One region of the Streptomyces sp. NBC_01707 genome, then DNA from elsewhere that is predicted to be linked to it. Evidence: predicted binding sites of a transcription regulator. Region 1 holds the regulator's gene; the other holds the start of a gene.
What was found. Region 1 encodes HrcA, which represses chaperone genes, less so after heat shock. Its sites were predicted from a motif close to TTNGCACTCNGNNNNNCNGAGTGCNAA; they were not measured.

Region 1 (3,406 bases):
GGCGAAGTCGCGGACGACGGCCGGGAGGTCGTCGATGCCCTCCAGGTACTCGACGACCACGCCCTCGATGCGCAGGTCGTCGCCCCAGACCCGTTCGACCAGCTCCGCGTCGTGCCGGCCCTCGACATAGATCCGGCCGGCCCGTGCCACCCGCGCCCGCGCCCCGGGGACGGCGAGCGAGCCGGAGGCCGTGCGGGCGGGGCGTACGGGACCGGGCGCCGACGGGCGTACGAGGGTGACGACCCGGCCCTCCAGCAGGAAGCCGCGAGGTTCCATCGGGAACACCCGTTGCTTGCCGAAACGGTCCTCCAGGGTCACCGTCGGGCCCTGAGCCGTCCTCTCGCAGCGGATCACGGCACCGCAGAAGCCGCTGGAGACCTCCTCCACGACCAGATCGGGCTCGGCGGGGACCTCGGGAACGGGGGCGGACTTCTTCCACGGTGGGGTCAGATCCGGGTGGTAGCTGCGCATCGGACGACGATAGGACGGGAACGGCTCACGACACGCCGAACGCAGTGGACAGTTGGTCGCGTTGCGCGCGTACGAACGAGGCGTCCACGAGCGCACCGTGCCCCGGCACGTACACCGCGTCCTCGCCGCCCAGCGCCAGCAGCCGGTCCAGTGCGGCCGGCCAGCGCGACGGGATCGCGTCCGGGCCCGCCTGCGGTTCGCCGGACTCCTCGACCAGGTCGCCGCAGAGCACGACGGCGGGGGAACCGGGCACCAGGACCGCGAGATCGTGGCCGCTGTGGCCGGGGCCCACGTTCGCCAGCAGCACCTGGCGGCCGCCGCCCAGGTCGAGGGTCCACTCGTCGTGCACCTGGTGGTGCGGTGCCACCAGCACATCGGCCGCCTGCGCCGCGTCCGCCTCGGGCACCCCGTGGCGCACGGCGTCCGTGCGCAGCTCGTCCGCTCCGCGGGCCAGGAGATCCGTCACTCCGACCGCCCCGTACACCTCGGCCCCGGAGAAGGCCGCGGTACCGAGCACATGGTCGAAGTGGGGGTGGCTGAGTGCGATATGCGTCACCCTCCGGCCGATCAGCGCCTCCACCTGGGCCCGTACCTCCGCGCCCTCGCGCAGCGTCGATCCGGTGTCGAAGAGCAGCGCCCCGTCCGCTCCGACCACCAGTGCGACCGTCGCGTCCCACCCGGGAAGCCGCCGTCGGCCCACACCGTTGCCGAGTCGCTCCCAGCCGAACTCTTCCCAAGAGGCGTCCATGCGGCGACGCTATCGGCAACGACCTGCGCAGTCTCGGGGTAGCGTGGCCGGTCGCCCTTGCTAGGGCCCTACCCGGCCGCCGTACACTGGCGGGGGATTACTGGCACTCGTACGCATCGAGTGCCAGGGCTCTTCGAGGAACGACGGAAACGACCGGGATCCACCGAGTGACACAGCTGGAGGTGTGCGCCATGCTCAGCGAACGCAGACTCGAAGTGCTGCGCGCCATCGTCCAGGACTATGTCGGCACCGAGGAGCCCGTCGGTTCCAAGGCGCTCACCGAGCGGCACAAGCTGGGGGTCTCCCCGGCCACGGTCCGCAACGACATGGCAGTGCTGGAGGACGAGGGCTTCATCGCCCAGCCCCACACCAGCGCGGGGCGCATCCCGACGGACAAGGGCTACCGGCTCTTCGTCGACAAGCTCGCGGGGGTCAAGCCCCTGTCGTCGCCGGAGCGCAGGGCCATTCAGAACTTCCTCGACGGCGCGGTCGACCTCGACGACGTCGTGGGCCGCACCGTACGGCTGCTCGCGCAGCTGACCCGGCAGGTCGCCGTCGTGCAGTACCCCTCGCTGACCCGGTCGACGGTGCGGCATGTGGAGCTGCTGTCGCTGGCGCCCGCCCGGCTGATGCTCGTGCTGATCACGGACACCGGCCGGGTCGAGCAGCGCATGATCGACTGCCCCGCGCCGTTCGGTGAGACTTCTCTCGCCGATCTGCGGGCCCGGCTCAACAGCCGGGTCGTCGGACGCCGTTTCGCGGACGTCCCGCAGCTGGTGCAGGATCTGCCGGAATCCTTCGAGAGCGAGGACCGGGGAACCGTGTCCACCGTGCTCTCGATCCTGCTCGAAACCCTCGTCGAGGAGACGGAGGAGCGGCTGATGATCGGCGGCACCTCCAACCTCACCCGCTTCGGGCACGACTTCCCCCTGATGATCCGGCCCGTGCTGGAGGCGTTGGAGGAGCAGGTCGTGCTGCTGAAGCTGCTCGGCGAGGCCAAGGACTCGGGCATGACCGTACGTATCGGGCACGAGAACGCCCACGAGGGGCTCAACTCCACGTCCGTCGTCGCGGTCGGCTACGGTTCGGGCGACGAGGCAGTCGCCAAACTCGGCGTGGTCGGACCGACCCGCATGGACTACCCCGGAACGATGGGAGCGGTACGCGCAGTGGCACGTTACGTCGGACAGATCCTGGCGGAGTCGTAAGTGGCCACGGACTACTACGCCGTACTCGGCGTGCGCCGCGACGCATCTCAGGACGAGATCAAGAAGGCCTTCCGGCGGCTCGCACGCGAGCTGCATCCGGATGTCAACCCCGATCCGAAGACCCAGGAGCGGTTCAAGGAGATCAACGCCGCCTACGAGGTGTTGTCGGACCCGCAGAAGAAGCAGGTCTACGACCTCGGCGGCGACCCGCTGTCCGCTTCCGGCGGCGGTGGCGCGGGCGGATTCGGACAGGGTGGCTTCGGCAACTTCTCCGACATCATGGACGCGTTCTTCGGTACGGCGTCGCAGCGCGGACCCCGTTCGCGCACCCGGCGCGGCCAGGACGCGATGATCCGGCTGGAGATCGATCTCGGCGAGGCCGCGTTCGGCACCACCAAGGACATCCAGGTCGACACGGCCGTCGTCTGTACGACCTGCAGCGGCGAGGGCGCCGCACCCGGCACCTCCGCCCAGACCTGTGACATGTGCCGCGGTCGCGGTGAGGTCTCCCAGGTCACCCGGTCGTTCCTCGGCCAGGTCATGACCTCGCGGCCCTGCCCGCAGTGCCAGGGCTTCGGTACGGTCGTGCCGACCCCGTGCCCGGAGTGCGCCGGTGACGGCCGCATCCGTTCGCGGCGCACGCTCACCGTGAAGATCCCCGCCGGTGTCGACAACGGCACCCGCATCCAGCTCGCGGGCGAGGGCGAGGTCGGCCCCGGCGGCGGACCGGCCGGCGACCTGTACGTCGAGATCCACGAGCTGCCGCACGCGGTGTTCCAGCGCCGCGGCGACGATCTGCACTGCACCGTCACGATCCCCATGACGGCGGGCGCGCTCGGCACCAAGGTGCCGTTGGAGACGCTCGACGGACTGGAGGAGGTCGACATCCGGCCGGGCACCCAGTCCGGTCAGTCGGTCCCGCTGCACGGCCGTGGCATCACCCACCTGCGTGGTGGCGGGCGCGGCGATCTGATCGTGC
Region 2 (3,406 bases), 2.3 Mb from region 1:
AGGACCTTGACGGCGTGGACCAGAGCGGAGCCACCACCGGAGACGATGCCCTCCTCGACCGCGGCGCGGGTCGCGGAGATGGCGTCCTCCAGACGGTGCTTCTTCTCCTTGAGCTCCACCTCGGTGGCGGCACCGACGCGGATCACGCACACGCCGCCGGCCAGCTTCGCAAGGCGCTCCTGGAGCTTCTCGCGGTCCCAGTCGGAGTCCGTGGAGTCGATCTCGGCCTTGATCTGGTTGACCCGGCCCTTGACGTCGCCGGGCTCGCCGCCGCCGTCCACGATGGTCGTGTCGTCCTTGGAGACGGTCACGCGGCGCGCCGTGCCCAGCACGTCCAGACCGGCCTGGTCGAGCTTGAGGCCGACCTCCTCGGCGATGACGGTCGCACCGGTGAGGGTGGCGATGTCGCCGAGCATGGCCTTGCGGCGGTCACCGAAGCCCGGGGCCTTCACCGCGACGGCGTTGAAGGTGCCACGGATCTTGTTGACGACCAGGGTCGACAGGGCCTCGCCCTCGACGTCCTCGGCGATGATCAGCAGCGGCTTGGAGCCACCGGCCTGGATGACCTTCTCCAGCAGCGGGAGCAGCTCCTGGATCGAGCCGATCTTGCCCTGGTGGATCAGGATGTACGGGTCGTCGAGGACGGCCTCCATACGCTCCTGGTCGGTCACCATGTACGGGGACAGGTAACCCTTGTCGAAGGCCATGCCCTCGGTGAACTCGAGGTCCAGACCGAAGGTGTTGGACTCCTCGACGGTGATGACACCGTCCTTGCCGACCTTGTCCATCGCGTCCGCGATGAGCTCGCCGACCTGCGAGTCCTGCGCGGAGAGCGCGGCCACAGCGGCGATGTCGGACTTGTCGTCGATCGGTCGGGCGGTCGCGAGGAGCTCCTCGGACACGGCCTTGACCGCGGCGTCGATGCCCTTCTTCAGGGCGGCCGGGGACGCGCCCGCGGCAACGTTGCGCAGGCCCTCGCGGACGAGCGCCTGGGCGAGCACGGTGGCGGTGGTGGTGCCGTCACCCGCTACGTCGTTGGTCTTGGTCGCCACCTCCTTCACCAGCTGGGCACCGAGGTTCTCGTACGGGTCGTCGAGCTCGACCTCGCGCGCGATGGTGACACCGTCGTTGGTGATGGTGGGAGCGCCGAACTTCTTGTCGATGACGACGTTGCGGCCCTTGGGGCCGATCGTCACCTTCACCGTGTCGGCAAGCTTGTTGACGCCACGCTCAAGGGCGCGACGGGCGTCCTCGTCGAACTTCAGAATCTTCGCCATGGGAGCTGAGCTGTCCTCTCAAACGAACTGCGCCCCCGACCGCCGGCTAGTTATTTCGCAGGGGGCCAGGGGCGCAGAACAGAAGCAAACGTGGGTGAATTACTTCTCGACGATCGCGAGCACGTCGCGAGCCGAGAGGACGAGGTACTCCTCGCCGTTGTACTTCACCTCGGTGCCGCCGTACTTGCTGTAGAGCACGATGTCACCGGTGTTGACGTCGAGCGGAAGACGCTCGCCGTTCTCGAAGCGACCCGGGCCCACGGCCAGGACGACGCCCTCCTGGGGCTTCTCCTTGGCGGTGTCCGGGATGACCAGGCCAGAGGCCGTGGTCTGCTCGGCGTCGAGCGGCTGGACCACAATGCGGTCCTCAAGCGGCTTGATGGCAACCTTGGAGCTGGTGGTCGTCACGATCCGGCCTCCCCCTTCGGAGATCTCGGGGTTAACTGCGGGGTTAACTGTCTGGGGTGGCGACCAGGTGGATCCGTCGTCGCGGGTGCCGGACCTGCCAGTCGCACAGTACTGCTGGCACTCTCCACTGGGGAGTGCCAGAGCCGAGACTATGACCGCGATTAGCACTCGGTCAAGCGGAGTGCCAATTACGTGCGGTCGTGGCGCGGCAGCCCAGGCCAGGTTCCCGCGGTGCGGGGGCCGGAGCATGCGCCCTCGGTGAGGTCCGCGGGGTGAAGTTCATGGGCGCGCGAAGCCCGCGGGCACGCGGCTACCGCCGCTCGCACCCGTCGCCGGAGTCCATGACGTCGGGGTCCACGGCGTCGTACGACTCCGGCCGGTCCGGCCACCGGTGCCGCGGCGGTGGCGACGGCCGGGAGTCCGCGGACTCCTGCGGCCGGTCCCGCCGCCCGCAGGCGGTGACGGCCCACGACCCGGGCGCCCCGTGATCACGCCGCGCGCCCGCCTTCGCCCCTGACTCCGACACCCCCTCGGGCCCCGCCGCCGGTGCGCGGTGCGGGCCCTGCACCTTCTGTGCGGCCTTCCGGCCCAGCCGTTCGATCGGGTCGACCGACTGCGCGCACCCGGCAGTGGCGGTCAGGAGCGCACCGGCCGCCAGCAGTCCGGCGAGCAGCCGCCGCGCCCGGCCCATACGTGGCCCTCCGGCCGTGCCACGGCGCACCCGTCGTCCAGGATGGTCTTCACGACCACGCAGGGAGCCTCGCATCCCGGCCTCCGCCCGCAGGTCACCCCGGCCGCGACGGATCGAGCCCGGCCTCCGCCACGTCATGGCAAATTCTTCCTTTTGTCGTAAGACCACATGATTTCGGATAGTGACAGCAGTCGAACGATCACTCGCCCTGACACCGCCGCCGGCCCCCGAGCGGTCCCCCGGCTGGCTCACAATGGGCCGGTGAACGCCTTCGCCCCGACCGGCCCGACAGACCCGCCCGAACCGAGCGACCCCTCCGGTGCCGCCGACCCGCTCGACGACCCGCTCGCCGCCTTCACGGCACTGCGCGCGCCGGAGGGCACGGCGCTCCTGACCGAGCTGCGGTCCTACGACCCCGCACAGGAGCTCGCCACCGCGACCCGGCTGCGCCGCAGCCACCCGGCCGCCCTGGTTTCGGCGGCACTGGGGCAGGCGCGGCTGCGGCAGCGGGCGGTGGCGAAGTTCGGCGCCGAGGACGCGTACCGGATGTTCTTCACGCCGAACGGTGTCGAGCAGGCGACCCGTACGTCGGTCGCCACGTACCGGGCCGGCCGGTTCGCCGCGGCCGGCGTCCGCAGCGTCGCCGATCTCTGCTGCGGGATCGGTGGTGACGCCATCGCGCTCGCCCGCGCGGGCATCTCCGTCCTCGCCGTGGACCGCGACCCGCTGACCGCCGAGGTCGCCCGCGCCAACGCCGCCGCGCTCGGACTGGACGCCCTGATCGAGGTGCGGTGCGCCGATGTCACCGAGATCGACACCGCCGCCTACGACGCCGTCTTCGTCGACCCGGCCCGGCGCGGCGGGCGCGGCAGGATCTTCGACCCGGAGGCATACTCGCCGCCGCTCTCCTGGGCGACCGGCACCGCGCTGAAGGCCCCTCGCGCCGCGCTGAAGATCGCCCCCGGCATCCCTCACGAGGCGGTCCCGGCGCAGGCGGAGGCCGAGTGGATCTCGGACGGCGGCGATGTGA

Region 2: a site for HrcA is predicted at 1,847-1,873, ahead of groES (co-chaperone GroES). Genes of this name have one in related genera too.

The regions. Positions count from the first base shown of each region.
Region 1 is NZ_CP109190.1:6,687,646-6,691,051, forward strand. Features, by position in the region: gene OG963_RS29935 (DUF3097 domain-containing protein) at 1-471, opposite strand, end outside; gene OG963_RS29940 (MBL fold metallo-hydrolase) at 497-1,219, opposite strand; gene hrcA (heat-inducible transcriptional repressor HrcA) at 1,411-2,427, shown strand; gene dnaJ (molecular chaperone DnaJ) at 2,428-3,406, shown strand, end outside.
Region 2 is NZ_CP109190.1:4,422,157-4,425,562, forward strand. Features, by position in the region: gene groL (chaperonin GroEL) at 1-1,277, opposite strand, end outside; gene groES (co-chaperone GroES) at 1,377-1,685, opposite strand; gene OG963_RS19760 (hypothetical protein) at 1,996-2,376, opposite strand; gene OG963_RS19765 (class I SAM-dependent methyltransferase) at 2,545-3,406, shown strand, end outside.